2 regions of the Nocardia puris genome follow, and region 1 is predicted to be linked to the other one. Evidence: predicted binding sites of a transcription regulator. Region 1 holds the regulator's gene; the other holds the start of a gene.
The links. The regulator HspR, encoded in region 1, represses chaperone genes until heat shock. The targets are predictions, from matches to a motif close to ANNTGAGTNNNNNNNACTCANNT.
Positions count from the first base shown of each region.

Region 2: the regulator HspR is predicted to act here: its motif matches at 6,096-6,118, upstream of lon (endopeptidase La).

Region 1 is NZ_CP107943.1:2,181,557-2,196,144, reverse strand. It holds gene OHB21_RS09810 (globin domain-containing protein) at 1-788, opposite strand, end outside; gene OHB21_RS09805 (heat shock protein transcriptional repressor HspR) at 1,330-1,731, opposite strand; gene dnaJ (molecular chaperone DnaJ) at 1,731-2,888, opposite strand; gene grpE (nucleotide exchange factor GrpE) at 2,913-3,569, opposite strand; gene dnaK (molecular chaperone DnaK) at 3,566-5,416, opposite strand; gene OHB21_RS09785 (zinc-binding dehydrogenase) at 5,882-7,039, shown strand; gene OHB21_RS09780 (dynamin family protein) at 7,100-8,638, opposite strand; gene OHB21_RS09775 (dynamin family protein) at 8,667-10,511, opposite strand; gene OHB21_RS09770 (IniB N-terminal domain-containing protein) at 10,667-13,483, opposite strand; gene OHB21_RS09765 (Hsp70 family protein) at 13,781-14,588, shown strand, end outside.
Region 2 is NZ_CP107943.1:1,826,082-1,840,669, reverse strand. It holds gene OHB21_RS08120 (ABC transporter ATP-binding protein) at 1-529, opposite strand, end outside; gene OHB21_RS08115 (DUF1707 SHOCT-like domain-containing protein) at 790-1,461, shown strand; gene OHB21_RS08110 (TetR/AcrR family transcriptional regulator) at 1,709-2,269, shown strand; gene OHB21_RS08105 (PaaI family thioesterase) at 2,266-2,697, shown strand; gene OHB21_RS08100 (alpha/beta fold hydrolase) at 2,752-3,534, shown strand; gene lon (endopeptidase La) at 3,651-6,017, opposite strand; gene OHB21_RS08090 (peptide ABC transporter substrate-binding protein) at 6,407-8,035, shown strand; gene OHB21_RS08085 (FAD-binding oxidoreductase) at 8,150-9,763, shown strand; gene OHB21_RS08080 (hypothetical protein) at 9,898-11,253, shown strand; gene OHB21_RS08075 (TIGR03084 family metal-binding protein) at 11,413-12,204, shown strand; gene OHB21_RS08070 (hypothetical protein) at 12,621-13,340, shown strand; gene lhgO (L-2-hydroxyglutarate oxidase) at 13,373-14,551, shown strand.

The DNA.
Region 1 (14,588 bases):
CGCAGCGGGGCGATTCCGGTGCCGCAGCCGACCATGAGCATCTTGCGCTTGGTGTTGCGCGGCACCCCGAGCCCGCCCAGCGGCGAGCCGATGTGCCACTGGTCGCCGACACCGGTGTGCCCGACGATGGCCGGACTCACCCAGCCGCCGAGCACACCGCGCACGTGGAATTCGATCTCCCCGTTGGCATTCGCGGGCACGGCGGGCGAGAGGTAGCGCCACATCCGGGGCCGCGCGGGGATCTGCACGCTCATGTACTGGCCCGCGGCATAGGAGATGGGCTGGTCCAGTTGCAGGCGGACGATCGCCAGATTCCGCAGCACCAACCGATTTTCGACCACGGTGCCCGACCACACCGCCGGCGTGGTCTCCTTGTCGGCCGCCTCCTGCATCGTCGCGCCGATGACGGCGAGTCCCTCGTCCCAAGCCTTGCCGACCTCGTCGGTCCACATCTCGGTCCCCGCGAAGCGGCGCACCGCCTCCTTCAGCGAGGTGGCCACCGCGACGTAGTGTTCGGCCCGCACACCGTATTTGCGGTGATCGCGGCCGAGCTGGGCGAGGAACGGCAACAATTTGTTCGGTTCCTCGAGCCGGTCGAGGGCGTAGGAGATGGCCTTGACAAGACGGTCACGCTGTGAATCCATCGCCGCGGGGAAGAAGTCGCGGGTTTGCGGGTAGTCGGTGAACAGGATCGAGTAGAACGACCGCGCCAGCCTCTCCGGCCCCCCTTCTTCCGCAGCAACCGCCTTGAACGTCGTTCTGATCAAAGCGACAGTCCGCGAATCCATTTGTGTCACAACCCCATTTCGCACGAGAACACAAACCGTGCCGGCGAGTGAGGTGCTGCGGGACACTCGACAGCAGCCGATGCCCACTGAGTGTAGGCGAGGTTTGCCGGGTACGGAATGATCCGTCCGAAACACACACGTGTAATTCCCCTGAACCAAGAAGCCCGCGCGCAAAATCGCCGTATAACAGACCGAAAGACCGTTCAGGAGCAATGAATTCGATCACAGATACACCAAATGCGCGCGATCCACTTTGCAAGACTCACCTGGTCAAGCCACCTAGAGCGACCCTGTGGCTACCCTCACGAGCCGCCGACCACGGCCGATGGGCAACCTCCGCGCATTCCGCGCGGAATCCGAAAATACCGACCGGTCCGCTGAATTCATGCCGACAGCAAAGGCAGCTCGACGGAATTCCCTGCGCGCCAGCAAACTTGAACACTGTTCCAGCAAACCCCGCACCGGCCGGAAAGGACAATCGGGCCCCGCCGCTTCCGAATTCCGGAGAGTTCGAAAGAAACGGGGCCCGATCGGCATTCGTTCAGCGCTGGTTGCGCGGCTTCCACACCACCAGCGCGGTACTGCGTTGCGGCGGCGAGAGATCCGGGCGGTAGCCCGCCCGCAGCCGCTCCAGTTCGGCGCGCGTCTCGGCGAGTTGTTCGCGCAACTCCTCGACCTGATTGGTCAATTCGATGATGCGCTTGATCCCCGCCAGATTGACGCCCTCGTCCTGGGAAAGCCGCTGCACCTCGCGCAGCAGCTCCACATCCCTGGCCGAATACCGGCGACCCCCACCCGAAGTGCGTTGCGGCGTCACCAGACCGAGACGGTCGTAGGTGCGCAGCGTCTGCGCGTGCATACCGGCCAGCTGCGCCGCCACCGAGATCATGAAGAACTCGGTGCGCGACGCACCCGCCGACGCCTTCTTCGGATCAGTGGTCATCACGCACCCGCCCATCCCGCACGTGGATCGAACCCGCCGGCCCGTTCCGCCTCCTGATAGCGCTTCAGCGCCTCGGTGGCGTCGGGGTCCAGCTGTTGCGGCACCGCGACCTTGACCGTGACCAGCAGGTCACCGGCCCCGCCGCCGCGCTTGGGCACACCGCGCCCGCGCACCCGCAGGATCCGCCCGTCGGCGGTGCCGGGCGGCACCTTCACCCCGACGCGGCCCTCCAGCGTCGGCACGGAAACCGTTGTGCCGAGCACCAGTTCACTGTAACTGACCGGCAGCACCAGGGTCAGGTCGTCGCCGTTGCGGCCGAACACCTTGTCCTGGCTGACGTGCACCGTCACGTACAGATCGCCCGAGGGCGCGCCGCGCAGGCCCGCCTCGCCCTGCCCGGCCAACCGGATCCGCTGGCCGTCGCTGACGCCCGGCGGGATGCGCACCGTGATGGTGCGGGTCCGGTTCTGGATACCGCTGCCGTGGCAGTCGACGCACGGGTCGTCGATGATCGAGCCCGAACCGCGGCACTCGTCGCAGGGTTCGCTGAACCCGAACGCGCCCTGGTTGCGGCTGACCACGCCGGCCCCGTTGCAGATGGGGCACACCCGGGGACTGGTCCCCGGCTTGGCGCCGCTGCCGTGACACGTGGTGCACGGCGACGGACTGGTCATCCGCAGCGGAACGGTCACACCCTGGGCGGCCTCGCGGAACCCGAGGGTCGTCTCGGTCTCCACATCGGCGCCGCGCCGCGGACGGCTCGTGGTGCGCGTGCCGCCCCGGTTGAACAGCCCGCCCAGCAGATCGCCGAGCCCGCCGTCACCGGCCGAGGCGCCACCGAAGATGTCGCCGATATTGAAGTCCTGCGAGAACCCGCCGCCCGCACCGGGACTGAACCCGCCGCGTGGGTAGCCGCCGCCGGCGAAGAGCCTGCGGGTCTCGTCGTACTCCTTGCGCTTGGCCGGGTCCGACAGCACGGCGTGCGCCTCGCTGACGGTCTTGAACCGCTCCTCGGCCTTGGTGTCGCCGGGGTTGGCGTCGGGGTGCAGGTCACGAGCGAGCTTGCGGTAGGCCTTCTTGATCTCGTCCTGCGAGGCGCCGGAGGAGACACCCAGCTCCTTGTAGAAGTCCTTTTCGATCCACTCCCGTTGGCTCACCGGGTCTCTCCTCCTCTCGCGTGATCAGTGACTGTCAGCACTGGCATCAGCGTCCGATGCCTCTGTCTCGGCCGTCTCCGGCGTCTCGGCCAGGTCGGCGACGCCGTCGGTGACGCCGACCAGCGCGTGCCGCAGCACCCGGTCACCGAAGCGGTAACCCTTGCGCATCACCACGCCGAGCACCGGGTCGTGCCCGGAGCCCTCGTGCTGCACGGCCTCGTGCAGGGTCGGGTCGAAGGGCTCGCCCTCCGCGCCGAACTCCTCGAGGCCCTGCTTGCGCAGCGCGTCGACCAGCTTGTCCGCCACAGACTTCAGCGGCCCGGACTCCAGGTCGCCGTGCGCCTTGGCCCGGTCCAGATCATCGAGCACGCCCAGCAGTTCGGTGACCACCGCCGCCTTGGCCGCGTCCACGGCGGCCTTGCGATCGCGTTCCACCCGCTTGCGGTAGTTCGCGTACTCGGCGGTCAGCCGCTGCAGATCGGCGGTGCGCTCGGCGAGTTCACGACCACCGTCGCCGGTGACGGGCGCCGCCTCGGGGGCGGTGCCGTTGCCGCCCTCGGGCGCGGCGTCCTCGGCCGCGCCCTCGCGGACCTCACCGGTTTCGGGGTCGATCTTGCGCTTGTCGACCACCGAGATCGGCTCCTGCTCGGAGGCGTGCTGCTCCGAATTCCCCTGCGTCACTTCTTCTCCGTGTCCACCGGCTCGTCCACGACCTCGGCGTCGACGACCTGGTCGTCATCGGCGGCCGAGCTCGACGCGCCGTTGCCGGACGCGGCCTGCTCGGCGGCCGAGGCCTCGTAGATGGCCTGGCCCAGCGCCTGCGACTCGGTCGCCAGCTTCTCCACCGCGGCCTTGACGGCGGCGATGTCGGTGCCCTCGAGCGCCTCGTTCGCCTCGGCGATGGCCGCCTCGACCTTGGACTTCACGTCCGCCGGCACCTTGTCCTCGTTGTCCTTGATGAACTTCTCGGTCTGGTGCACCAGCGACTCGGCCTGGTTGCGGGTCTCGGCCTCTTCCCGGCGGGCCTTGTCCTCGGCGGCGTGCGCCTCGGCGTCCTTGACCATCCGGTCGATCTCCTCCTTGGACAGGCCGGAGCCGTCCTGGATCTTGATCGTGTTCTCCTTGCCGGTGCCCTTGTCCTTCGCGGTGACGTGCACGATGCCGTTGGCGTCGATGTCGAAGGTGACCTCGATCTGCGGCACGCCGCGCGGGGCCGGCGGGATGCCGGTCAGCTCGAAGGAGCCGAGCAGCTTGTTGTGCGAGGCGATCTCGCGCTCACCCTGGAAGACCTGGATCTGCACCGAGGGCTGGTTGTCGTCGGCGGTGGTGAAGGTCTCCGACCGCTTGGTGGGGATGGTGGTGTTGCGCTCGATGAGCTTGGTCATCACGCCGCCCTTGGTCTCGATGCCCAGCGAGAGCGGGGTCACGTCGAGCAGCAGGACGTCCTTGACCTCACCCTTGAGCACACCGGCCTGCAGGGCGGCGCCGACGGCGACGACCTCGTCCGGGTTCACGCCCTTGTTGGGCTCCTGGCCGCCGGTCAGTTCCTTGACCAGCTCGGAGACGGCGGGCATGCGGGTGGAGCCACCGACGAGGACCACGTGGTCGATATCGGCGACCTTGATGCCGGCGTCCTTGATGACCTGCTGGAACGGCGCACGGGTGCGGTCGAGCAGATCCGAGGTGATCTTCTGGAACTCGGCGCGGGTCAGCTGCTCGTCCAGGAACAGCGGGTTCTTGTCCGCGTCCACGGTGATGTAGGGCAGGTTGATCGAGGTCGACTGGCTCGAGGACAGTTCGATCTTGGCCTTCTCCGCCGCCTCGCGCAGGCGCTGCATGGCCATCTTGTCCTTGGTCAGGTCGATGCCCGAGCTGGCCTTGAACTTCTCCACCAGCCAGTCCACGACGCGCTGGTCCCAGTCGTCGCCGCCGAGGTGGTTGTCACCGGAGGTCGCGCGGACCTCCACGACGCCCTCGCCGATCTCGAGCAGGGACACGTCGAAGGTGCCGCCGCCGAGGTCGAAGACCAGGATGGTCTGTTCCTTGTCGCCCTTGTCCAGGCCGTAGGCCAGCGCGGCCGCGGTGGGCTCGTTGACGATGCGCAGGACGTTGAGGCCCGCGATCTGGCCGGCTTCCTTGGTGGCCTGGCGCTGCGCGTCCTCGAAGTAGGCGGGGACGGTGATGACCGCGTCGGTGATCTCCTCACCGAGGTAGGCCTCGGCGTCGCGCTTCAGCTTCATCAGCGTGCGCGCGGAGATCTCCTGCGAGGTGTACTTCTTGCCGTCGATCTCGACGGTCCAGTCCGTGCCGATGTGGCGCTTGACGGAGCGGATGGTGCGGTCGACGTTGGTGACAGCCTGGTTCTTGGCGGGCTGGCCGACCAGTACTTCGCCGTTCTTCGCGAACGCGACGATCGACGGGGTGGTGCGCGATCCCTCCGAGTTGGCGACGACGACCGGTTCGCCGCCTTCGAGAACGGCGACGACCGAGTTCGTGGTCCCGAGGTCGATTCCGACCGCACGAGCCATGGTGGTTCCTCCTAGTTGACGTACCTGTTGTGCCGGTGCCGGGCGAGACTGCCCGCCCTGCGGCCTGTTCTTTCGTTGTGCCGCGAGACCTCGCCCCGGCACCTCACGGAGCACGGTCCCAGCAACGCTGAGCGTGGTCGGCTCAATCCTGCCCCCGCTATCGCCGGGAGTCAACTGAAACTTGAGTCGGACACGCTCAATGTTGTCGTACTGACCAACGGGTGGTGCGGGCCGGATAATTCCCGCGGCGGGGAATGTGGTGTAGATCACTTTGGTGAGATAGCAACTGGTGGGGCCGGTGATCCGCAGGCGGGGACGACCTGCTGGCGCGGGTCCCGCTGCCTACCGAGAGCACGGAGGGCGCGGGCGGCCACGAGCCCGTTCGCGCGGGTCCGTCGCTCTCGCTCCGCGTCGTGCGCCCCGGTGATAGGTTGCGGCCAGGTGAGCCGACCGTCAGGAGTGCCCATGCGTGCCGCTGTTGTCACCGATACGAAGTTCTCGGTCGAGCGGCGGCCGACGCCGCAGCCGGGCCGGGGGCAGGTGCTGCTGAATGTGCTGCGGTGCGGGATCTGCGGATCGGATCTGCACGCGCGCGCCCACGCCGACGAGATGGCCGACCTGGCGGCGGCGAGCGGATACGACGAGTTCATGCGCGCCGAGCACAGCGTGGTGCTCGGACACGAATTCAGCGGCGAGGTGGTCGATTACGGGCCCGGGTGTCGCAAGCGGTGGCGGCCGGGCACGAAAGTCGTTGCACTGCCGATTCTCCGGGAGTCCGGGAAACCCCAGCTGATCGGCCTGTCGCCCGCCGCGCCCGGCGCCTACGCCGAGCAGGTCGTGGTGCAGGAATCCATGACGATGCCGGTGCCGAACGGGCTCTCGGCCGAACTCGCCGCGTTCACCGAACCGATGGCGGTGGCCTGGCACGCGGTGCGCAAGGGGCAGGTCGGCAAGGGGCGGCCCGCGTTCGTGATCGGTTGCGGGCCCATCGGTCTGGCCGTGATCAGCATGCTGAAGGCGGCGGGCGTGCGCACCGTGGTGGCCAGCGATTTCTCGCCGCGCCGCCGGGACCTGGCGGCGGCGTGCGGTGCGGACGTCGTGGTGGACCCGGCCGTCGAATCACCGTGGGAGGCGGGGCCGAAGCCGCGGATCGGCGGCGCCACCGACCTGCTCACCCTGGCCTTCGACACCATGGAGCAGCTGCGGCGCATCCCGAACCTGCCCTGGTGGTACGTCTTCCGCGCGGCGGGCGCACTGGGGGCCGCGCCGACGGGGCCGGTGATCTTCGAATGCGTCGGCGTACCGGGGGTGATCGACCAGATCATCGCCGCCGCGCCGCCGAGTTCGCGCGTGGTGGTGGTCGGAGTGTGCATGGAGACCGACCGTTTCCACCCGGCGCTGGCCGTCAACAAGGAGATCGAGTTGCGCTTCGCCCTCGGGTACGACCCCGGGGAGTTCCGCGACACCCTGCACATGATCGCGGACGGAAAGGTCGACCCGCGCCCGCTGCTGACGGGGACGGTGGGGTTGGCGGGTGTGGCGAATGCCTTTGACGCCCTCGCGAATCCGGAGCATCACGCGAAGATTCTGATCGATCCGGGGAGCGGTGCGCTGGAACCGTGAGGTGCGACGGGGCGGATCGTCGCGTCGGCGTAGCTCCGGCGGGCTGCGCATCCGGTGAATTCATCCCGGCGGCAACGCATCCAGAATCCCTTCGGCGCTGCGCGCGGCAGTCAGGCACGCGCGGGCGGTGAGCTGGTCGGCGAGCGGGTGGCGGGCGCGGTCGCGCCACTTGCGGACGGCGGCGAGGGCCTGGGTGCGCAGAGCGTCGAGGGGCACGTCGGCGGGTAGGTCGAGGCGCAGGTGCGGGGCTATGCCGGAGCCGCCGACGAGGCGGTGCAGTTCGGTGAGATCGGCCGGGGGCAGGGTGAGTTCGTCGGTGCGCAGGCGGCCCAGCAGGCGGAGTTCGGTAAAGCCGTGCACGTCGGCGAGGAGGTTGTGCACGCGCGGCAGCAGCCCGTCGGCGGAGGTGCCGGGGTAGGCGGTGATCACCCTGGCCAGCGCGGCCAGCGCCGAGTGCGCCTTCAATTGGTCGGCGCGCTGGCCGAATTGGACGTCGAGCACCGACCGCAACTCGTCCACTCCGCTGCGGGCGGTGAGTTCCGCTGCGAGCGCGGCGGAATCGCGCACCCCGAGACGAATCAGCGTGACCGCCATGCGAATACCGAACATGCCGAAACGTTCGGCCAGCTGAGCTCGCAGCTCGGCGGGCACCGGCAGCGCTGTGTCGTTGTGCGCGAAGCGATCCGCCGAGAGCATCGCCACGGCGAGATCGTCCACCGGCACACCGGCCAGCGCCTGGAACGCGGCGAACTCCTGCTGGCGCAGCGTGGCGGCGGCGAACGCCAGCAGACCGGCCACCGGAATCACCGCCTGGCACAAGCCGGTTCGCTCCAGTTCGGTCGCGAAACGAGTGGCGACGTCGCGGGCGGAATGCAGGGCGTCGATGCGGCCCGCGCCGATCTCGTCGGCACGGGAGACCACGCCGATCACGCCGAGCGGACCCGCCGGAGCCGAATCATCCTGCTGCGCGGCGGTTCCCGCACCGATGCGCTCCAGGAACCGCACGTCGGTGGCGTCGAGCCTGCGCAGCAGGTAGACCACCGCGTCGGCACCCGGCACCGCCACGTGCTCGGTGTCGTCCTCGTCGTCGGGGGTGAGCAGCCGGGCGGTGCGCCGCGACACCTCCCGCGACAGCGACGACGTGCCCGGCGTATCGATGATCGTGGTCTGCGCCAGCGTCGAGGCCGGCCACTCCACCTCGAGGTGGTCCACGTCGCGCGGGCCCGCCACGTCCCAGGCCAACCCGCTCAGGTCGAAGGTCAACCCGCCCGCGCCCCGGCGCACCACCACATTGGCGCGCGCCCCGTCGGCGGCGTACGCGGTGACGCTCGGCGTGGGACCGCCCCGGTACCAGGTGACCACGCGGGTGCATTCCGTCGCGTCGGTCGGGGCGATGTCCTGCCCCACCAGCGCGTTCAGCAGCGTCGACTTGCCCGCCTTGAGCGAGCCCGCCAGCGCCACGCGCAGCGGCTGATCCAGGCGGCGGGCGCAGTCGGCCAGCAGCGCGCGGGGGCGCGGCTCGCTCGCGAAGGAGCGCGCGGCCGCACCGATCAGCGCGTGCGCCGCGCCGACCAGACCGGGGGCCGGCCGCGTTGTCATCGCGCGCTCGAACGGCGTGTCGTCGTGATCACCCGGCTACCGTACCGGCGGCTCCCGGGACGGCGTCGGCGTAGCGGCGCAGTTCGGCGACCACCCGCAACTGACGCTCCAGCTCCGCGCAGCGCTCGGCGCGGCGGGCGGTCTCCATGGTGGCCGCCTCCTGCGCGGCGCGCAGCGAGTCCTCCAGGGAACGCAGGCTGCGCTCGGCCACCCCGGCGTAGTGGTCGCGCAGCGCGCGGTGGATGCGGTGCAGGCGGTCCTTGGACTCTTTGCCCGCCTGGAAGGCGACATCGTCGACGAAGCGGCGCACCGCGTTCTTCGCCTCCGCGCGGCGGCGCGCCAGCCTGGCCTGTTTGTCGTCGCGGAAAGCCTTGCCGCCCACGATGACTCCCGCGCCCAGCGAGATCGGGTTCAGCATCGCCAGCCCGGCGAACGTGCTGGCCAGGCCGACCATCAGCACGCCGCCGTAGGAGCCGCGCAGGCCGACCAGGACCTTGCTGGTGAACCCGATGTCGGGCTCGAGATCGGCGAGGGTGCCCGATCCGGCGCGGCTGTCGCCGTCGTCCAGGCCGGCGCGCACATCGGGCAGATCGACCGCGCCGACGTGGGCGAAGTGCTCACCGACGCGTTCGGCCAGCTGCACCGCCCGCTTGTGCGTCCACAGCAGGTTGTCACCGAGCGCGGAATCGACTGTCTCGGCGAGCCATTCGGCGATCGCGTCCCAGTGCCTGCCGGGATCGTGGCCGTCGATCCACTCCTCGCCGGTGCGGGTGATGCCGCGCAGCCGGTCGCGCAGATCGTGGTCCACATCGCCCGCGAGGTCGGTGATGCCGTCGGCGAGGGTCTGCTGCCAGGTGGCGGTGCGGCGGTGCAGATCCTCGGCGGCGGCCTTCGCGCCGGTGAGTTCGCCGATCGCGGCCGCGGCCTGCTCCGGATCACGCAGCGCGACAAGTTCGCTGCCCAAGGTGAGCGCGAGATGTTCTGCGGCGGCATGGATGTCGCGCGCGACGGCGGCGCGGGTTGCGGCCATGTCGCGGGCGACGACCTGCTCGCGCAGGAACTGGTACAGCGTGCCGAAGCCGGATTCGGCGCCGAGGCGCGGGTCCTGGGTGCGCATGGCGTGGGTGCGCAGCAGCGAGGAGACCGGGATGATCGGCACGTCGAGGCCGGCGCGGTCCAGGTGGGCGCGGTCGGCGTCGAGGACGCGGCGCCAGTGCGGGTACAGGTCGATCTTGGTGAGCACCAGGGCAACCGTGGGGCACAGTTCGCGCACCTGGCGCAAGAAGGAGAGTTCGGGCTCGGTGAGTTCGGTGGACGCGTCGGAGATGATCAGCACCGCGTCGGCCGCCGGTACCATGCCGAGAACCGTTGACACACCGGCATTTCCATGACCGCCGACGCCGGGGGTGTCGACCAGGACGATGCCGTCGGCCAGCAGGGGATTCGGCAGCTGGATCTCGAGGCGCGTCACGCGGCGGCCCTCGGCGAGCGGGGTGCGCGCGTCGACGGCGCCCGTCTCGTCGACCGGGACCGCCACCCGGGCCTCCGGGCCGCCGCCATGCGGATCGGCGAGTACCAGGTGGGCGTCGGCTTCCGCGCCGTGCGCGAGCACCGCCGGGACCACGGTGGTGGCGTCATCGCCCACCGCGCAGATGTCGACGTTGAGCAGAGCGTTGACGAACCGGCTCTTGCCCTGCCCCACCTGTCCGGCGATCACGATCCGCCGCCGAGGATCCCGCACCCGCTCCACCGCCGCCCCCAACCGCGCCACCAGATCCCCCCGCCCCACGGCGCGCGCCACCGTCGCCGCTTCCCCCAAGACCGAAAGCAACGGCACGGCAGGCGCTTTCGTCACCGCGACAGGAGCAACCATCTCACCCGACCTCTTTCATTGTTGCGAGAACTGCTGGCGGACAGGGTCTTGCGTGCGCGCTCGGCGTGCGACCCCACCCGCTCGCTCCGGGGCGCCCGGGTGGGTGCTCGTGGAGGCGAGGCGGGTGGGGTGCATGGGTGGGGCCTTCCGGTGGGTCAGTTGAGGAAGGAGTCGGTGGAGAGGTCGGCGGAGGCGCCGGTGTCCATCGACGTGTCGGTGTCGGCGAACAGCGAGGTGTCCGTGGTGCCGAGGGTGTCGAAGCCGGAGCCGAAGGCACCCGAGACGTCCAGGGAGGACCAGGTGTTCGCGGTGGAGTCGAGGGCGCCTTGGGCCGAACCACCTGCGGCGGCACCGGTATTCGCGGTCGCGCCGATACCGGTGGTGAGGCCCGCGCCCGCATCCGCAGCAGCACCGGCACCGGTCGACAGGCCACCGGCCGCACCGCCGACCGCACCCGCGCCACCGTCGATACCCGCCGAGAGGACTCCACCCGCGCCACCTGCCGCGCTGCCATCGAAGGCGCCGCCGAGGCCGGTCGACAGGCCGCCGGCCGCACCGCCGACCGCACCCGCGCCGCCCTCCAACGCGCCACCGATGCCGGTCGACAGACCCGCCCCGGCTTCCGCGGCACCGCCGATACCGGTCGAGAGCCCGGCACCGGCCTGGCCCGCGGCATCGAGGCCGGCCGACAGACCGCCGTCCAGCGTGCCGCCGAGGCCGCCCGCCGCCTGCGCGCCACCCTCCAACGCACCGGTCAGGCCACCGGAGAGCTCCGCGCCCGCGTCGGCCGCCGCACCGAGCCCGGCGGTCAGACCCGCACCCGCGTCGAACGCGCCGCCGAGTCCCGATTCCAGACCGGCACCCAGCTCGCCGGCCGCGCCGGCCGCGATATCGGCGCCCGCCTGCGCGCCCGCGCCGAGACCCGTTTCGAGTCCGGAGGCAAACTCACCACCGGCCGCGATCGAGCCGGAAAGCCCTGTCTCCAAACCGGTTCCGGCCGCACCGCCACCGATGCCGGCCACACCGCCGACCAGCCCCTGCCATCCACCGCCCAACTCCGCGCCGCCCTGCGCCCCACCGGCCAGCGCACCGCCGAGCTCACTGCTCAACCCGCCACCGATCTCGGCGCCGGCCCCGAGCACGGTCCCCAGCCCGGCCGACACACTCGATTCGAGTCCACCCCCGGCCTGCCCGCCGACCGCACCGGAGACGCCACCGACCGCGTCGATACCACCGGAGACCCCGGCTCCGAACTCACTCCCGAGACTTCCGGCCGCCCCGAGCGCGCCTTCGGCCGCCGCACCGAGATCGGCACCCAGGCCGCCTCCGGCACCCACCGCACCGTCGAGCCCCGCACCGATTCCGGCCACCGCCCCGAGCGCACCTTCGAGCCCCGCGCCACCTTCCGCAACGGCACCGAGCGCACCCTCGACCCCACCGGCGACCGCGCCCTCCACTCCGGCACCGATTCCGGCCCCAGCCCCGAGCGCACCCTCGAGCCCGGACTCCACCGAACCGGCCGCACCGAGCGCGCCTTCCAGTCCCGCCCCGACACCACCGACCGCGCCACCGATGCCGGCCGCGAGGTCTCCACCAAGACCACCCCCGACCTCGGCCACAGCACCGAGCGCACCCTCAACGCCCGCAACCGCACCCGAGGCCCCGCCTGCCCCCAACTCCCCACCCGCACCGAGCGCACCCTCGAGCGCACCCGAAAGACCAGCCCCCACACCGGCACCCGCGTCCACCGCACCTCCGACACCGGCCGCCAGATCTCCAGCCCCGGCGAGCGAACCTTCCAGCCCCGCACCGAGATTCGCCACAGCGTCCACCGCGCCACCGAGGCCCGCCGTCAGGTCGCCGCCCGCGCCGAGCGCGCCCTCGACCGCGCCACCTACGCCAGCACCCAGACCGGCCGCCGCACCGAGCGAAGCTTCGACACCGGCTGCCAGATCACCAGCCGCGCCGAGCGCACCCTCCAGCCCCGCACCGATACCCGCAGCAGCGTCCGCACCGGCCTCCACAGCGCCGCCCACTCCCGCACCGATCCCGGCCGCCGCATCCCCCACCACACCAAGCGCACCCTCGACCGCGCCACTCACGCCAGCGCCAATCCCCGCAGCAGCGCCCAGCGCTCCGCCAACTCCGGCCGTCACATCTCCCACCGCACCGAGCGAACCCTCGAGCCCCGCACCGAGATTCGCCGCAGCGTCCACCGCACCGCCGACGGCGGCACCCACGCCGGCGCCGAGCCCGGCGGCCGCGTCTACCGCACCGCCCAGGCCGGCCGTCACATCGCCGACCGCGCCGAGCCCGCCGTTCAATCCGGCACCCAGCCCCGCGCCGACGCCGGCGGCGGCGTCCACCGCGCCGCCGACCGTGGCACCCAGGCCGGCGCCCAACCCGGCGGTCAGGTCGGTCACCGCGCCGAGGGAGCCGCCCAGGGTCGCACCCAGGCCGGCGGCCGCGTCCACGCCCGCTTGGACCGCTCCGCCAAGGCCGGCGGTCACGTCGCCGACCACGTCGAGTGCGGCGTCCAGTCCCAGGTCCAGGCCGCCGCCCAGCCCCAGATCGATATCGGTTCCGCCGCCCAGCCCCAGGTCGATGTCAGTTCCACCACCCAGACCCAAGTCGATATCGGTGTTCACACCACCGCCGAGATCCACGCCGATTCCGGCGGTCAGGTCGGTGGCGGCGTCGATGCCGGCGGAGGCGGCAGCCCCCACCACGGCGGCCGCGGCGGCCGTGGCCGTGGTGGCGGCGCCCGCGGCGATGATGGCGGAGAGCTGGGAGCCGCCGGCGACGAGGGCCGATTCGGCGACCATGGGGGCGCAGGCGGCGATGTCTTCGGGCGTCACCTCACAGAGGCCCGCCGCGGCCAACGCGCCCTCGGGGTTCGCGCAGTAACCCACCGCGGCTTCGCGGTCGCGCAGCAGGCCGAGGATGAACTCGAGAATCGCGTTGGGAGTCATCGTGCATCATCTCCTGGAATCGGCGGACCGGGCGATCCGCACTCGTTGGAATGCATTTCACGCTAGGCACGCATCGTGTTACGGAGAAACGGGGCGAACCCCCACTCTTCGCCGGGGGCACACCGTTAGGGGGTTGCCCGGCATTAGGGGAATTTCCCCGAACCTGCCCCCAGAAGTAACGGCGGACACCCAGCAACCGACAGATCGAACAAGTCGGCCGGACCACACGGCTTTCGCAGGACATGGCAACAGACAGCAGGGGCTACCGGGCCCCGGTCTCGGCGAAGAGGTTCACGAATGACACAGCGTCTGGCGCTCGGCATCACCGTCGGGTCGTCGAATTCGGTCGCGGTCGCGGCGGTGGGGGAGAACGGCACGGCGGAGGCCACGGGTGCGGTATCGACCCGCCCCAGCGTGCTCCGGCTGGCCGCCGACGAGCCGCCCGCTCTGGGCGCGGCCCGCGCGGGCAGGCATTCCGGCGACGTGGTGGTGGAGGGTTTCCTGGCCCGCGTCGGCGATCCGGTCGCGATGCTGGCCGAGGACGGGTCCGCGCACGCCGCGCACGATCTGGTCGCCACCGCCGTGACCTGCCTGATGGCCGAGGCCGCGCACCGCGAGGGCGCGGAGCCCACGGCCACCGTGGTCTGCCACCCGGCCTGGTGGTCGCGCCACACGGTCGACGTGCAGCGCGCCGCACTCGAGGCCGCCGTCACCGGCGACGTCACGTTGGTCCCGGAGCCGATCGCCGCGGTGCGCTGGCTCGCCGCCGCGCACGGTCCGCTGGGCGACGGCGCGCTCGTCGTCGTGGATCTGGGCGCCACGGCCACCACCGTCTCGGTGGTGCGCACCGGCGCGCAGACCGCGCTGCTGGCCGCGCAGCACACCACCGAAGCCGCTGGCACGGAATTCGATCTGCTGACCATGCGCTATGTCCTGGCTAACGCGGTGCGCGGAAATGATTTCGACCCGTTCGATCCGGTGGTGGAACGGGAATTGTCGGTATTGCGCGACCGCTGCCGAAAAGCGAAAGAAGAGCTTTCCATCAATACCGCCACGGTGGTTCCGGTGCGGGTGGACCCGGCCGAGGAGGCGGGTGAACGCGTCC
Region 2 (14,588 bases), 360 kb from region 1:
TCATCACGGCGAGGGTGAGCAGCAAGGTCACCAGGTTCGCCACCACGCCCGACAGCGTGTCGCTGAACGCCCGCTGCGCGCCGATCACGTCATTGTTCAGCCGGCTCACCAGCGCGCCGGTGCGGGTCCTGGTGAAGAACGCGACCGGCATCCGCTGCACGTGGTCGAACACCGCGCGCCGCAGGTCCAGGATCAGACCCTCGCCGATCCGCGCCGACAACCACCGGATCACCAGGCCGAACGCCGCGTCCAGCACGGCCAGCACCGCGATCGCCGACGCCAGCAGCACCACCACGCGCGCGGCGGCCCCGCCGACGATCCCGTCCACGATCCGCCCCGCCAGCACCGGCGTCGCGACCGCCAGCAGCGCCGACACCACACTGAACGCGAGGAACACCCCGATCCGCGCGCGATGCGGTGCCGCGAACCGCGCGATGCGCCGCGCCGTCGCCATCCGGAAGGCCCGCTTCTCCTCCGGCGCGTTCATGCGCCGATACATCTGGCTCCACGCCACCGACTCGATACTCACAACCGTTTCCTCTCGCCGCGGCTGATTAAACGCCGCACCGCCGACACTAAAACCTCAACGATGGTTAGGGTCAACGATCTTCCGAGAGAGATTCACCTGCCAGCGAAAAGGGGCCGGGATCGGCGCGAGCACGGCGGCTCTCCTCGCGAAGACGTGCGCGTCCGTGGTTGGAGCGGGCAAGGTGGGGGTTATGACGGAGAGGGCGAACCTGTGCGGCGGTGGTTGCGGCTCGAGCACACGGAGCCGAGGAGGGCTCGCGGATGAGCGGCGGTGATGCGTCGAAGCGGATATCCGGAGGGCGGGCGGGGGATCTTCCGGACTCGCACGTCGGCGCCGACGCGCCGGCGAACCTGCCTGCGCCGCTTCCGGACTCGCTGCCCGATGTGCGGGCGGGGGATGCGGAGCGGGAGGTGGCGGCGCGGCGGTTGCATATCGCGCTGGAGGAGGGGCGGCTGGATCTCATGGAGCTCGACCGCAGGTTGATCGCGGTGTACGCGGCGAAGACCCGCGCCGAGCTGGCCACCGTGACCGCCGACCTGCCCGATATCGGGGCGGCCGAACCGATCGAACTGCGCACCAAGAGCGGCAGTCTCGACAAGCGCGGGCCGTGGACGGTGCCGACCGAGATCACGGCGGAATGCCGGTCGGGCACGATCAAGATCGACTTCACCAGCGCGTGGTGTCCGCATCGGGAGGTGCGGGTGCACGCGGACGTCGGGTCGGGGAACCTGGTGCTGATCGTGCCCAACGGGTGGCAGGTGGATCTGGACGCGGTGCGGGTGGGCAGCGGCTCGGCGCGGAGCAAGGTGCGCGGACTGCCGGTCGCGGGGACGCCGCGGATCAGGGTGGACGGGCGCGTGGGATCGGGTACGGTCAAGGCGCGCTCGCCGCGGCGCGGGTTCTGGTCCTGGGTGCGCGGACGACCGATGTGAGTTCCGGAGGGGGTGACGCCGCATCCCCATCGCGTGCGATTCCGTAGCCGTGAGCATCTCTCGTCAGGGCCGAGTGCCCTCACTATGGCGGTGGTACGCGCGTTCGCCCGACCAGCTGCTCCCGCCCGGAATCGGGTAGGCGCGCGCCCGGTCCGCGCTCGATCGACGCCCAGGAGCGGATCGCTCGGCTCGTTCGCGCCGGGAACGGGGGTTGCGCCCGCCCTCGAAACAGAATTTAATTCTGGTTGTGAAGATTCGGGATCGGTTGCTGCTCGCGGCCGAACGCCAGTTCGCCGAGGTGGGCGCGCTGGAGACCACGCTCGCGCAGATCCGCGAGGCGGCCGGGGCCAGCGTGGGGGCGCTCTATCACCACTTCCCCGACAAGGCGGATCTGTACCGGCAGGTGTGGGCGCACGCGCTGGAGGACTACCAGCAGCACTTCTGGGTCGCCGTCAGCGCGAGTTCCGATGCGCGCGAAGGGGTTACCGGCGGAGTTCGTGAGCATCTGCGCTGGGTGACCGAGAATCAGTACCGCGCAAAGGTTCTCATGTCCGCGCGCCCACCCGGCGTGCGCGAGAGCGAAACCAATCGGCGCTTCCTGACCGATATCTCGCGGTGGTGGCGGACTCACGCGAACTACGGGGCGGTGCGCGATCTGAGCCTGGATCTGGTCTACGCACTGTGGCTCGGTCCCGCGCAAGAGTATTCGCGACAGTGGGTGGACGGCGCCGTGCGCGCCGCGCCCATCGAGGTCGGCAGCGAACTGGCGGACGCCGCGTGGCTCACGCTGGGGACGGAGGGACGATGAACGCCATCGACATCGAGTTGGCCAGGAAGGTCCTCGCGGCCCAGGCCTTCGCGGGACTGGTCGGCACCGAGATCGCCGAATTCGGCGATGGCACCGCCACTTTGGTGATCCCGATCCGTCCCGAACTGGCACAGCAATTCGGCTTCGTGCACGGCGGGGTGCTCGCCTACGCCGCCGACAACGCGCTCACCTTCGCCGCGGGCACGGTGCTCGGCGCGAACGTGCTGACCGGCGGATTCAGCATCACCTACCTGCGCCCCGCCGCGGGCGACCGCCTGCGCGCCACCGCGACCGTCACCGGCGCCACCCGCCGCCAAGCGGTCGTGAGCTGCGAGATCTACGCCGAGCGGGCCGGGGAGGACCCGGTGCTGTGCGCCGTCGCGCAGGGCACCACCCGCGCCGTGGAGCGCGCGCTCGCCGACACCTGAACCGATGAATTCCGCCGCCCCGCACCGTCCACATCAGGGAAGGAAGGAGTCGAAGTGACGGAGTTCGTGAGTTCGGCCGACGGCACCCGTATCGCGTTCGACCGCGTGGGCTCGGGGCCGCCGTTGGTGCTGGTGAGCGGCATATTCTGCGCGCGTCCGACGACCGCGGGCTTGGCGGAGGCGCTGGCCGGGCGGTACACGGTGATCAACTATGACCGGCGCGGGCGCGGCGAGAGCGGGAACACTGCGCCCTACGAGGTCCGGCGCGAAGTGGAGGATCTGGCGGCGTTGATCGAGGCGGCGGGCGGCTCGGCCGCGGTCTACGGGCACTCGTCGGGCGCGGGACTGGTGGTGCGCGCGCTGGCGGCCGGGTTGCCGATCACGCGCGCCGTGCTGCACGAACCGCCCTACAGCGAGAACGACGAACGCGGCAGGGCCGAGGCCCGCGCGCTCGCCGAACAGGTGCGCGCCGCGCTTGCCGACGACCGGCGCGGCGACGCGGTGAAACTCTTTCTCGCCGAGGCGGGTATGCCGCCGGAGATGGTCGAGGGCGCCGCGCACGATCCCGGCATGCTCGCCGTCGCGCCGACGATGCTGCACGACCACCTGGTGATGGACGACTTCGACTCCGGTGGCGCGCTTCCGGACGACCTGGTGCGCACCATCACCACCCCCACTCTGGTCCTGCTGGGCGGGGCGAGTCCCGAGTTCTTCGCGAGCGCGGCGAGGCGATTGGCGGCGCTGCTGCCGGACGCCCGGCTGCGGGTGCTCGACGGGCAGGACCACGGCGCGCCCGCTGAGCACGTCGCGCCCGCGGTGCGCGAATTCCTGTCCTGACTCTGTCGGCTTCTGGCGCGATGGGCCACACACCACCCGCTCCCTCCGGGGGCGGGTTCACCTTTTCCCGACAACGCCGAGAGCCGGGCACATTCCGTGCCCGGCTCCCGTCCTGATCAGGCCGTAGCCGCGAACGGCCGCGAGTCCAGCGCCGGTTCGGCGACCGGTTCGATGGCGTAGGCCAGGATGTCCGCGACGTCGGCGACGGGTCGCACGTCCAGGGCCTCGAGGACCTCGGCCGGGACCTCGTCCAGGTCGGGCTCGTTGCGGGCCGGGATGAAGACGGTCTTCAGTCCGGCGCGCTGGGCGGCGAGCAGCTTCTGCTTGACGCCGCCGATGGGCAGGACCCGGCCGTTGAGGGTGACCTCGCCGGTCATGCCGACATCCGCGCGCACCTGGCGGCCCAGTGCCAGCGACACCAGGGCGGTGACCATGGTGACGCCGGCCGAGGGGCCGTCCTTGGGCACCGCGCCCGCCGGGAAGTGGATGTGGATGTCGCGGTCGAGCACCTTCGGCTCGATCCCGATCTCCTCCAGGTGCGAGCGCACGTAGGTGAGGGCGATCTGCGCCGACTCCTTCATGACATCGCCCAGCTGACCGGTGAGGGTGAGTCCGCGCTCGCCCTCGGCGGCGTTGGCCTCGATGTAGAGGACGTCGCCACCCGCGCCCGTCACGGCCAGTCCGGTCGCCACACCGGGAACCGCGGTGCGTTCCACCGAATCCGGGGTGAAGCGGGGGCGGCCCAGGTAGTCCTTCAGATCGCCCAGACCGATGGTCAGGGTATCCGAAGGGCTTGCGGCCACGGACTTTTCGAGGACGTCGTCGTAGCCGAGTTCCGGGTCGTAGCCGAGTGTCGCCGCGCCCGAGGCATTCTCACCCTCGGAGAGCCGAGTCGCCGCCTTGCGCAACGCCTTCGCGATCAGGCGCTCCATCTGTCGGACGCCGGCCTCCCTGGTGTAATTGGCCGCGATCTCGCGCAGCGCCTCCTCGGTGATGGTCACCTCGTCGGCGGTCAGCGCGTTGCGCTCCAGCTGCCTGGGCACCAGGAAGTCGCGGGCGATGGCGACCTTGTCGGCCTCGGTGTAGCCGTCCACGGTGATCAGTTCCATGCGGTCCAGCAGCGGGCCGGGGATGGTCTCCATGACGTTGGCCGTGGCGATGAACAGCACGTCGGACAGGTCCAGATCCAGGTCCAGGTAGTGGTCGCGGAACGTGTGGTTCTGCGCCGGGTCCAGCACCTCGAGCAGGGCCGCCGCGGGATCGCCGCGGAAGTCGGAGCCGACCTTGTCGATCTCGTCCAGCAGGACGACGGGATTCATCGACCCCGCCTCCTTCATGGCGCGCACGATGCGGCCGGGCAGCGCGCCGACGTAGGTGCGCCGGTGCCCGCGGATCTCCGCCTCGTCGCGCACGCCGCCCAGGGCGACGCGAACGAACTTGCGGCCCAACGCCCGTGCCACGGACTCGCCCAGCGAGGTCTTGCCGACACCGGGCGGGCCCACCAGCACCAGCACCGCGCCGGACCCGCGGCCGCCCACGACCTCGAGGCCACGCTGGGCGCGCCGGGCCCGCACGGCCAGGTACTCGACCATGCGATCCTTGACCTCGTCCAGGCCGTGGTGGTCGGCGTCCAGCACCGCACGGGCGCCCGGAACATCGGTGGAGTCGGTGGTCTTCACCGTCCACGGCAGTTCCAGGACGGTGTCGAGCCAGGTGCGGATCCAGCCGGATTCCGGGCTCTGATCGCTGGCCCGTTCCAGCCTGCCGACCTCGCGCAACGCGGCTTCGCGCACCGATTCGGGCAGGTCGGCCTGCTCGACGCGGGTGCGGTAGTCGTCGGCGCCGTCGGGCTCGTCCTCGCCCAGTTCCTTGCGGATGGCGTTGAGCTGCTGGCGCAGCAGGAATTCCCGCTGGCCGCGCTCCATGTTCTCCCGGACCTCGTCACTGATCTTCTCGGTGACCTCGGCCTCGGCGATGTGGGATTTGGTCCACTCGATGAGGGTGGTGAGCCGCTTGGCGACGTCGGGAGTGTCGAGCAGTTCGCGCTTCTGATCGGGGGTCAGGTACGGCGCGTAACCGGCGGTGTCGGCGATGGCGGACGGGTCGGTGAGCTGATTGACCGCGTCGATGATCTGCCACGCCTCGCGGCGCTGCAACACCGAGACGACGAGCTTCTTGTATTCGGCGGCAAGCTCTTTGGTGCGGCCATCAGGGGCGGGAATCTCGACCGGTTCGGCCTCGACCCACAGCGCGGCGCCCGGCCCGGTGACGCCGTGGCCGATCTTGGCGCGGCGCTCGGCCTTGAGCACCGCGGCCGCCCCGCCGCCGCGCATGCGGCCGACCTGCTCGACGCTCGCGACCACACCATAGGAGGCGTACCCCTCGGTCAGTCGCGGAGCGAGCAGCACGGCCTCGGTCTTGCCGGCCCGCGCGGCGTCGATGGCCGCCTGCGCCGATTCGTCCAGTTCGATGGGCACGACCATGCCCGGCAGCACGATCGGATCGGTCAGGAACAGCACCGGCAGATTCTGAGGTGTAGTCACGTCTTCGACCCTTCCAAAAGTTGAGCGATGCCTACTCAACCCCGAGCCCCGGAGGTTTGTTCCGGCGATGTAGTCGAGTTCACTCAGAGCGAAGTCCGGGCCCGCGCGACAGCCCTGTGCCGGGGAATTGACGGTCGGTTCTCCGGGGCGGTGGTGATCAATGGTGCTCGGGTCCGCCACGGGTACCCGCGACCCTGGACGGTTGACCGGGTTTGATTGTCCTGCCGGACGACCCATGTCGGTCATCGTCCGGCGCTGCTGCACTGGGTGTGGGCCGCGCCGGGCCACTGCCGGAGCGTGCCTTGCGTCACGCACGAAAGGCAGTACCGATGCGAACATCTCGACTCGCGCTCAGCGTCGCCTCCCTCTGTATCGCGACCGCCCTGGTCGCCACGGTGGGCGGATGCGGCAGCGAGACCACCGCACCCACGGCCATGACACCGGCGGCGGCGGACACCCTCACCCTCAACACCACCGAGCCCGAGAACGCGCTCGTCCCGGGGAACACCACCGACGCGGGCGGCTCCAAGATCCTGCGCACGCTGTTCAAGGGTCTGGTGGACTACGACCCGAAGACGGCGGCGCCGCGCAACGCCGTGGCCGAGTCCATCGAGACGACGGACTCGCGGATCTTCACCATCACGCTGCGGCCCGACTGGACATTCCACGACGGCACCCCGGTCACCGCGCGCAGTTTCGTGGACGCGTGGAATCACACCGCGTACCGCCCGAACGAACAGCTGGGCGCCGGATTCCTCTCCGTCATCGACGGATTCGACGCCGTGCACCCGCTCGACCCGGCGATCGAGCCGAGCGCGCGGGAACTGCGCGGGCTGCGCCTCCTCGACGACCACCGATTCGTCGTCACCCTGGCCGCACCGCTGCCGAGCTTCGCGACCCGCCTGGGCCACCTCGCCTACGCGCCGCTGCCCGCGAAGTTCTTCGACGACCGCGCGGGCTACCTGGCGCGTCCGGTGGGCAACGGTCCGTTCGAGTTCGTCTCCCACACAAAGGGTTCCAGCATCGTCGTGGCCCGGCACGACGGGTATCCCGGCGCGGCGCGCCCCTCGATCGAGCGCGCCGAGTTCCGATTCAACGCGACGCTGGAGGCCGCCTACGCCGACGTGGTGGCCAACCGGCTCGACTTCCTGGAGGTCCTGCCCGGTGACGCGCTGGTGGGCGGGCGCTACAAGCGGGACCTGGCGGGGCGTCACTTCACCAGGGAGGGCACCGGCCTGCAATCGCTGACCTTCCCGCTCTACGATCCGCGCTTCGCCGATCCTCGGGTACGCCAGGCGATTTCGATGGCGATCGACCGGCAGGGTGTGATCGACGCGGTGTTCACCGGTGATCGACTGCCCGCCGACGGACTCGCGCCGGCCAGCGTGCGCGGCGGCACCACCGGCCAATGCGGCGACCTGTGCGCGCACCGTCCCCGAGAAGCGCGAGAGTTGTTCGACAGCACCGGATTCCAGGGCCCGATCGACATCATGTCGAATATCGACTCGGCCAACGAGAAATGGCTGACCGCGGTGTGCGATTCGATCACCGCCGCGCTGGATCGCGAGTGCCGGTTCCTGCCGGTACCGACGCTGAGCGAGTTCCGCAGGCAGATCAACGGACAGCAGATGACCACGCTCTACCGCACCGGCTGGGTGGCCGACTATCCGTCGATCGAGAACTTCCTCAATCCGCTCTACCGCACCGGCGGGTCGTCCAACACCGGGGCCTACAGCAACCCTGCCGTGGACGAGCTGCTGGCCCGCGCCGATTCCGCGGTCACCGACGAGCAGGCGTGGCCGCTGTACCAGGAGGCCGAGCGGCTGATCCTGCGCGATATGCCCGCGATTCCGCTGGTGGTGCCCGGCGTGCAGACAGGCTGGTCGGACCGATTGCGTGACGTGGTGGTGACGCCGTTCCGTGACCTCGACCTGGAAACGGTGACGCTGGCATCCTGAGCGGGCGCGCCACGGCCCCCGGCGGACGCCGTCGGGGGCCGTGCGCACCCTTGCCAGTTGAATTTGAGGTAATTTACCCTCTAGTCAATTCGCATCCGGTGGAGAGGACGTGGCATGACGACGAGGTCGTGGTGGGGTTGGGGGACCGTGGAAGGGGCGGTCACCGGGAGCGAGCGGGAGGAGTTGACCCGGCGGGTCGGGGCGATGCTGCCGGGCGCGGATCTCGCACCGCACGAGCCGCCGGACGTGACAGCGCTCGGCGTGGGAGAGGGCCGGGCGCGCGCGCCGGAGTCGTTGGCGCGGTTGGCATCCGGGGATCTCACCGATCGGGTGGCGCACGCGCACGGACAGGCGTTCCGCGATGTGGTGCGGTGCCTGCTGGGGCAGGTGACGAACGTGCCGGACCTGGTGATCCGTCCGGAGAACGACCAAGACGTGGTGGACGTGCTCGACTGGTGTACCCGCGCCCGGGTGGCGGTGGTGCCGTTCGGCGGCGGCACGTCGGTGGTCGGCGGGGTGGAACTGCGCGAGGCCGATGCGTACGCGGGCAGCGTCGCGCTGGACATGGGCCGGATGAACCGGGTGCTGGAGGTGGACCGGACCAGCCGTGCGGCCCGCATCCAGGCGGGCATGCTGGGCCCCGACATCGAGGCCGCGCTGCGCCCGGACGGGCTGACGCTGCGCCACTTCCCGCAGAGTTTCGAGTTCTCCACGCTCGGCGGCTGGCTGGCGACGCGGGCGGGCGGGCACTTCGCCACCGTCTACACCCACATCGATGACCTGCTGGAATCCCTGCGCGTGGTGACGCCGCTGGGCACGGGCGAATCGCAGCGGCTCCCGGGATCGGGCGCGGGCCCCTCCCCGGACCGGATGTTCCTGGGCTCGGAAGGCATCCTCGGCGTCATCACCGAGGCGTGGATGCGCGTCCAGGAACGGCCGCGGTGGCGCGCGGGGGCGTCGGTGGTGTTCGACGACTACGACAAGGCCGTCGCCGCCACCCGCGCGATCGCGCAGTCCGGGCTGTTCCCGGCCAACTGCCGCCTGCTCGATCCGGCCGAGGCGTACCTCAACGCGGGCACCGCCACCTCCGGCGGCGTCCTGGTGCTCGGTTTCGAATCGGCCGACCACCCGGTGGAGGCGTCCATGCGCCGCGCGGTGGAGATCTGCCGCGAGCACGGCGGCACGATGCCCGACGGCGTGCGCGTCACCGACTCCGCCGAGTCGAGCGCGCGGGCGGGCGCGGCCGACACCTGGCGCTCGTCGTTCCTGCGGATGCCCTACCAGCGCGACGCGCTCGCCGCGCGGTCGATGATCGTGGAGACCTTCGAAACCGCCTGCACCTGGGACAGATTCGACGCGCTGCGCGCCGCCGTGCTCGCCGCGGCGAACGACGCCTTCCGCGCGACCGGCGTGACCGGCGTGGTGACCTGCCGCTTCACCCACGTCTACCCCGACGGCCCGGCCCCGTACTTCGGCATCTATGCCGCGGGCACCTGGGGACGCACGGTCGAGCAGTGGGACGAGATCAAAGCCGCCGTCTCCGAGGCGCTCGCCGCCTCCGGCGGGACCATCACCCATCACCACGCCGTCGGCCGCGACCATCGGCCCTGGTACGACCGCCAGCGGCCGGACCCGTTCGCCGCGGCCCTGCGCGCGGCCAAGGCGACGCTGGATCCGGCGGGGATCCTGAATCCCGGCGTCCTCGTCGACCCGGTGGGCCCCGCCTGAACCACCCCCGCGACCTCGCGATTCCGCACCGTCTGTGACGGTGCGGCCGCGGCGTTGACACCCTCGCGAGCGCAATGAGAATGTGGGGTGCTCCGACACGCGCTCCGCACCCACGGCACTAGGGGGACCCCAGGATGACCACACTCGCCTCCGGAGTGTTCATCGACTGGGAGGAGCTGACAGGGCTGTCGAAATTCACCGTCGAACTGATCAGCTTCCCGATCTTCGCGGCGGCCGCAGGCTGGCTCACCAACTGGACCGGCGTGCTGATGCTGTTCTGGCCGGTACAGTTCCGCGGCTTCCGCGTGCCGGGGCTGTCCATCCTGTACCCGTATCTGCCGCGCCGCGTGCAGGTGCTGCCCACGTTCTCCGGTGACGGGCGCCAACTCGGCTTCCAGGGCTTCATCCCGGCGCGCGCGGAGAAGATGGCCAGCATCTGCGTCGACAAAGCGCTCATGCGGATCGGCAACCCGAAGGACTTCATCCACGAGCTGGACCTCGACGTCATCGCCGACTACATCGCCGAACTGGCGCGCCCGCAGGTACAGCAGGTCGTGGACGAGATGATGCACCGGGAGAACCCGGACCTGTGGCGCAGCATGCCGCGCCAGATGCGCCAGGTGATCTACCAGCGGGTGGAGCGGCAGCTGCCCTCGCTGTGCCGGCGCGCGTTCGAATCCCTCGGCGACAATATCGACCAGCTCATCGACGTGAAGAGCTTCGTCATCCGCTACCTGCGGGACAACCCGAACATCCTCAAGGACCTCACCACCACCATCGCCGAGCCGGAACTGAAGTTCATGGTGCGCATCGGCCTGCTCGGCGCGCCGTTCGGCCTGCTGCTCGCGCTCTACCTGCACGTGCACAACGACATCCCGGTGCTGGGCTGGGTGCCCGCCTGGGTGATCGTGCTGCTGGCCTCGGCGGCGATCGGCGTGATCGTGAACGTGATCGCGGTGAAGATGGTGTTCGAGCCGGGCGATCCGCAGCCGCGCTACAAGTACCTGTGGCGCCAGGCCCTGCTGGCCAAGCGCCAGCCGCAGGCCGCGACCGATCTCGCGCACCTGCTGGCCTACCAGGTCCTCACGCTGCCGAACCTGTCGGCCGAACTGCTGGAGGGCCCCAACGGCGACAAGACCCGTCAGCTCATCGAACGGCTCATCGCCGAGGAGATCCACCGCCAGCTCGGGCCGACCCACTCGATGGTGCGCGCGGCCTTCGGCAAACGGCAGTTCGACAACCTGACCGTCGGCGCGGCGGGTGTGGCGGTGAGCCTGGCGCCGAGCATGGTGCAGGACGAGGAGTTCGCGCGCGAGCAGGCGAAGAAGATCGACGAGTTCGCGGCGCGCAAGCTGCAGGAGCTGAGTCCCGGCGAGTTCATGGAGATGTTCTACGCGTCGGTGGAGCAGGACGCGTGGTTGTTGTATCTGCACGGGGCGGTGCTGGGGTTGGTGGTGGGGGCGCTGCATTTGGTGTTGTTCGGGTGGTGAGAGGGGGCGTTCGGGTTCGGGGGTAGGCATTCACCCTCTCGTTCGAGAGGGTTCGAATCCCTTAAAAAAGCACGCACGCTTGCATTTTTTCTACGGCGCTGCGATCCTGGGTCACACCTGGCACACACGGGGGTGTGCCGTGATCGGCAAGGGATTCTGATGGCTGACCTCGAGACGTTGCTCGCCGATTTCGCGGGCGAGTGCGCGGACCTGGAACGGCTCGTCGCGCCGCTGCCCGCGGCCCAGTGGGCCCGGTCCACACCGGCGCCCGGCTGGACCATCGCGCACCAGATCGCCCATCTGACCTGGACCGACGAGGTGTCGGCGATCGCCGCCTCGGATGCGGAGAAATTCGGCGTGCTGGTCGCCGAGGCCGCCCCCAAGGCCCTGACCTTCGTCGACGAGGCGGCCGAGGAGATGGCCGCCATCCCGCCCGCCGACCTCCTGGAACGCTGGCGCGCCGGGCGCGCGCGGCTCATCGAGACGCTGCGCGCGGTGCCCGCGGGCGTCAAGCTGCCCTGGTTCGGCCCGCCGATGAGCCCGGCCTCGATGATCACCGCCCGCATCATGGAGAACTGGGCGCACGGGCAGGACGTCGCCGACGCGCTCGGCATGCGGCGCGAGCCCACCCACCGGCTGCGGAACGTGGCCCACATCGGCGTGCGGACCAGGAACTTCGCGTATTCGGTGCGCGGGAAGACGCCGCCCGCCGAGGAGTTCCGGGTGGAGCTCACCGCGCCCGACGGCAGCGTGTGGACCTGGGGGCCGGAGGACGCGGCGCAGCGGGTGAGCGGGCCGGCGCTGGACTTCTGCCTGCTCGTCACGCAGCGCAGGCACCCTGACGACCTGGCGCTGGACGTGGTGGGCGCCGACGCGGCGGAGTGGTTGAGCATCGCCCAGGCGTTCGCCGGGCCGACGGGCGCCGGACGCACCGCGGGCCAATTCGCCTGAATATTGGGCGCGGCCTGAAGGTGAGCGACACCTGAATGTTCAGCACCCGGCCAGAGCAACGAATACCCGCCCCGAACAGCGAGCACCCGGCCGGACGAGACGCCCGGCCGGGTTCACCCGACCCGATTCGGTAGCTTCGGGAGCGGGCGAGCGCCACACTTGGGTGCGCCGTTCGTGTCGACGGCCGGACGCCGTTGGCCGGGTGTCTCATGGTGGCAGTCGAGAATGACGCTCGCCAGCTACATGCGTTTTACCCGTTCGTCAGCGCGCGGAAACATCCACCGGCCGGTGGAATGTGATCCTGCTCCCAGCGAGGGGGCGCGTTCCGGGGCCGCGACCTAAACTGGACAAGCGTACGGCTTCCATCGGTGCGGGCCGTCGCCGTGCAGGCAGCTACGCGGAGGAAGGAACGCATCGTGACAGCACACAACCCGGCTCAGGTCGTGCGCCTCGGCGCGGTGGTGTTCGCCGGAGCGGCCAGTCTCAGTCTCACGGTCGCCGCCGGTGCCTACGTGGTCAATCAGATGGCGAGCACCGCGGGTTCCGGTACCCATGTCGCGGCGCCGCCGCAGTCTCCCGGACCGGTTCTGGACAACTTCGCGCCGAATCCCGGCCCGCGCGCGGGCTCGCCCGTGCTGGTCGCCAACGGTGACCGTTCGCCCGCCGTCTACCAGGCCGCCGTGTACCCGGCGACGCCGGAAGTCGCTGTACCGCAGACGGATTCGGTGGTCGAGCCGTCGCGTCCCGCAGGTGTGGGCGGCCGGGTCGGCCTCGGCACCACCTATGTCGGCGCGCGCGTCGCCCCGGTGCATACGAACACCGTGGCGTTCACCGTCGATACCAACGCTTTCTCGGCACTCACCGACATCCTGCTCTCCGAACCCGTGCAGGAGCGCCTCGGCGTGCACATCGACCCGGCCGGGATCACCCAGGTCCGCACCGAACTCGACACCCGCAGCGGCGAGATCACCTTCGTGCTGTCCGACGCCAACCTCGGCGAACACGAGGTGCAGTTGCAGCGCAAGCCCGCCCCGGCCGACGTGCCCGCGCACGCGACGGACCCGTCCGCCGCGCAGCCGCAGGCCGACGCACCATCGCAGGCCACCGCACCCGACGCGGGCACCGTCACCCTCTGAGTCCGCCCGCGCCGGGCAGTAGGGTCGGCGTCGTGTACGACTACTGCGTGATCGGCGGCGGCATCGTCGGCGTGGCGACGGCGCGACGGCTGCTCGAACGGCACCCAGGTGCGCGTGTGGTGCTGATCGAGAAGGCCGCCGGCCTCGCCGAACACCAGACCGGTCACAACAGCGGCGTGATCCACTCCGGAATCTATTACGAGCCGGGCAGTCTCAAGGCCGAGCTGTGCCGCCGCGGCGCCGCGTGGACGAAGGAATTCGCTGCCGCGCAAGGGATTCCGTTTCAAGTGTGCGGAAAGCTGTTGGTAGCTACCGACTCCGGTGAGTACGTGCGGATGCTGGCGCTGCACGAGCGGTCGGTCACCAACGGGGTGGCGGTGGAACTGCTCGACGCCGCCGAACTGGCGCGCCGCGAACCGCGCGTCACCGGCGTCGGCGCGCTGTTCGTCCCCGGAACCGGCATCATCGACTATCGGAAGGTGACGGCGGCACTGGCTGCGCGGGTACGCGAGGACGGCGGGGAGATCGTGCTCGGCGCGGAGATCACCGCGATCGACGAGTCCGACGCGTCGGTCACCGTGTCGGGACCGGCGGGTTCCTGGACCGCGCGCACCCTGGTGGTGTGCGCCGGACTCCAGGCCGACCGGATGGCACGCCTGGCCGGGCTGGACATCGACTTCCGGATCGTGCCGTTCCGCGGCGAGTACTACCGCCTGCCGCGCGCCCGCGCCGGACTGGTGCGCACACTCATCTATCCGGTGCCGGATCCGAGCCTGCCGTTCCTCGGCGTGCACCTGAGCCCGACCATCGACGGTGACCTGACCGTGGGCCCCAACGCGGTGCTCGGCCTGTCCCGCGAGGGCTACCGCAAGGGCAGCGTCGACCTGCGCGACGCACGGGACGCGCTGGGCTTCCCCGGTCTGCACCGGGTCGCGCGCACCCACCTGCGCACCGGCGTGCGGGAACTGCGCAATTCGCTGTTCAAGCGCGGCTACCTGGCCGAGTGCCGCAAATACTGCCCGGAGCTGACCGCGGCGGACCTGCTGCCGCAACCGGCGGGCATCCGGGCGCAGGCGGTGCTGCGCGACGGCACGCTGGTGCACGACTTCCTCATCGAGCGCACCCCGCGCTCGGTGCACGTGCTCAACGCGCCCTCCCCGGCGGCGACCTCGGCCGTGCCGATCGCGGAGTACCTCGTCGACCGGATCTGACCGGACCTCGCAGACACCACCAAGCAACCGCCCGGTC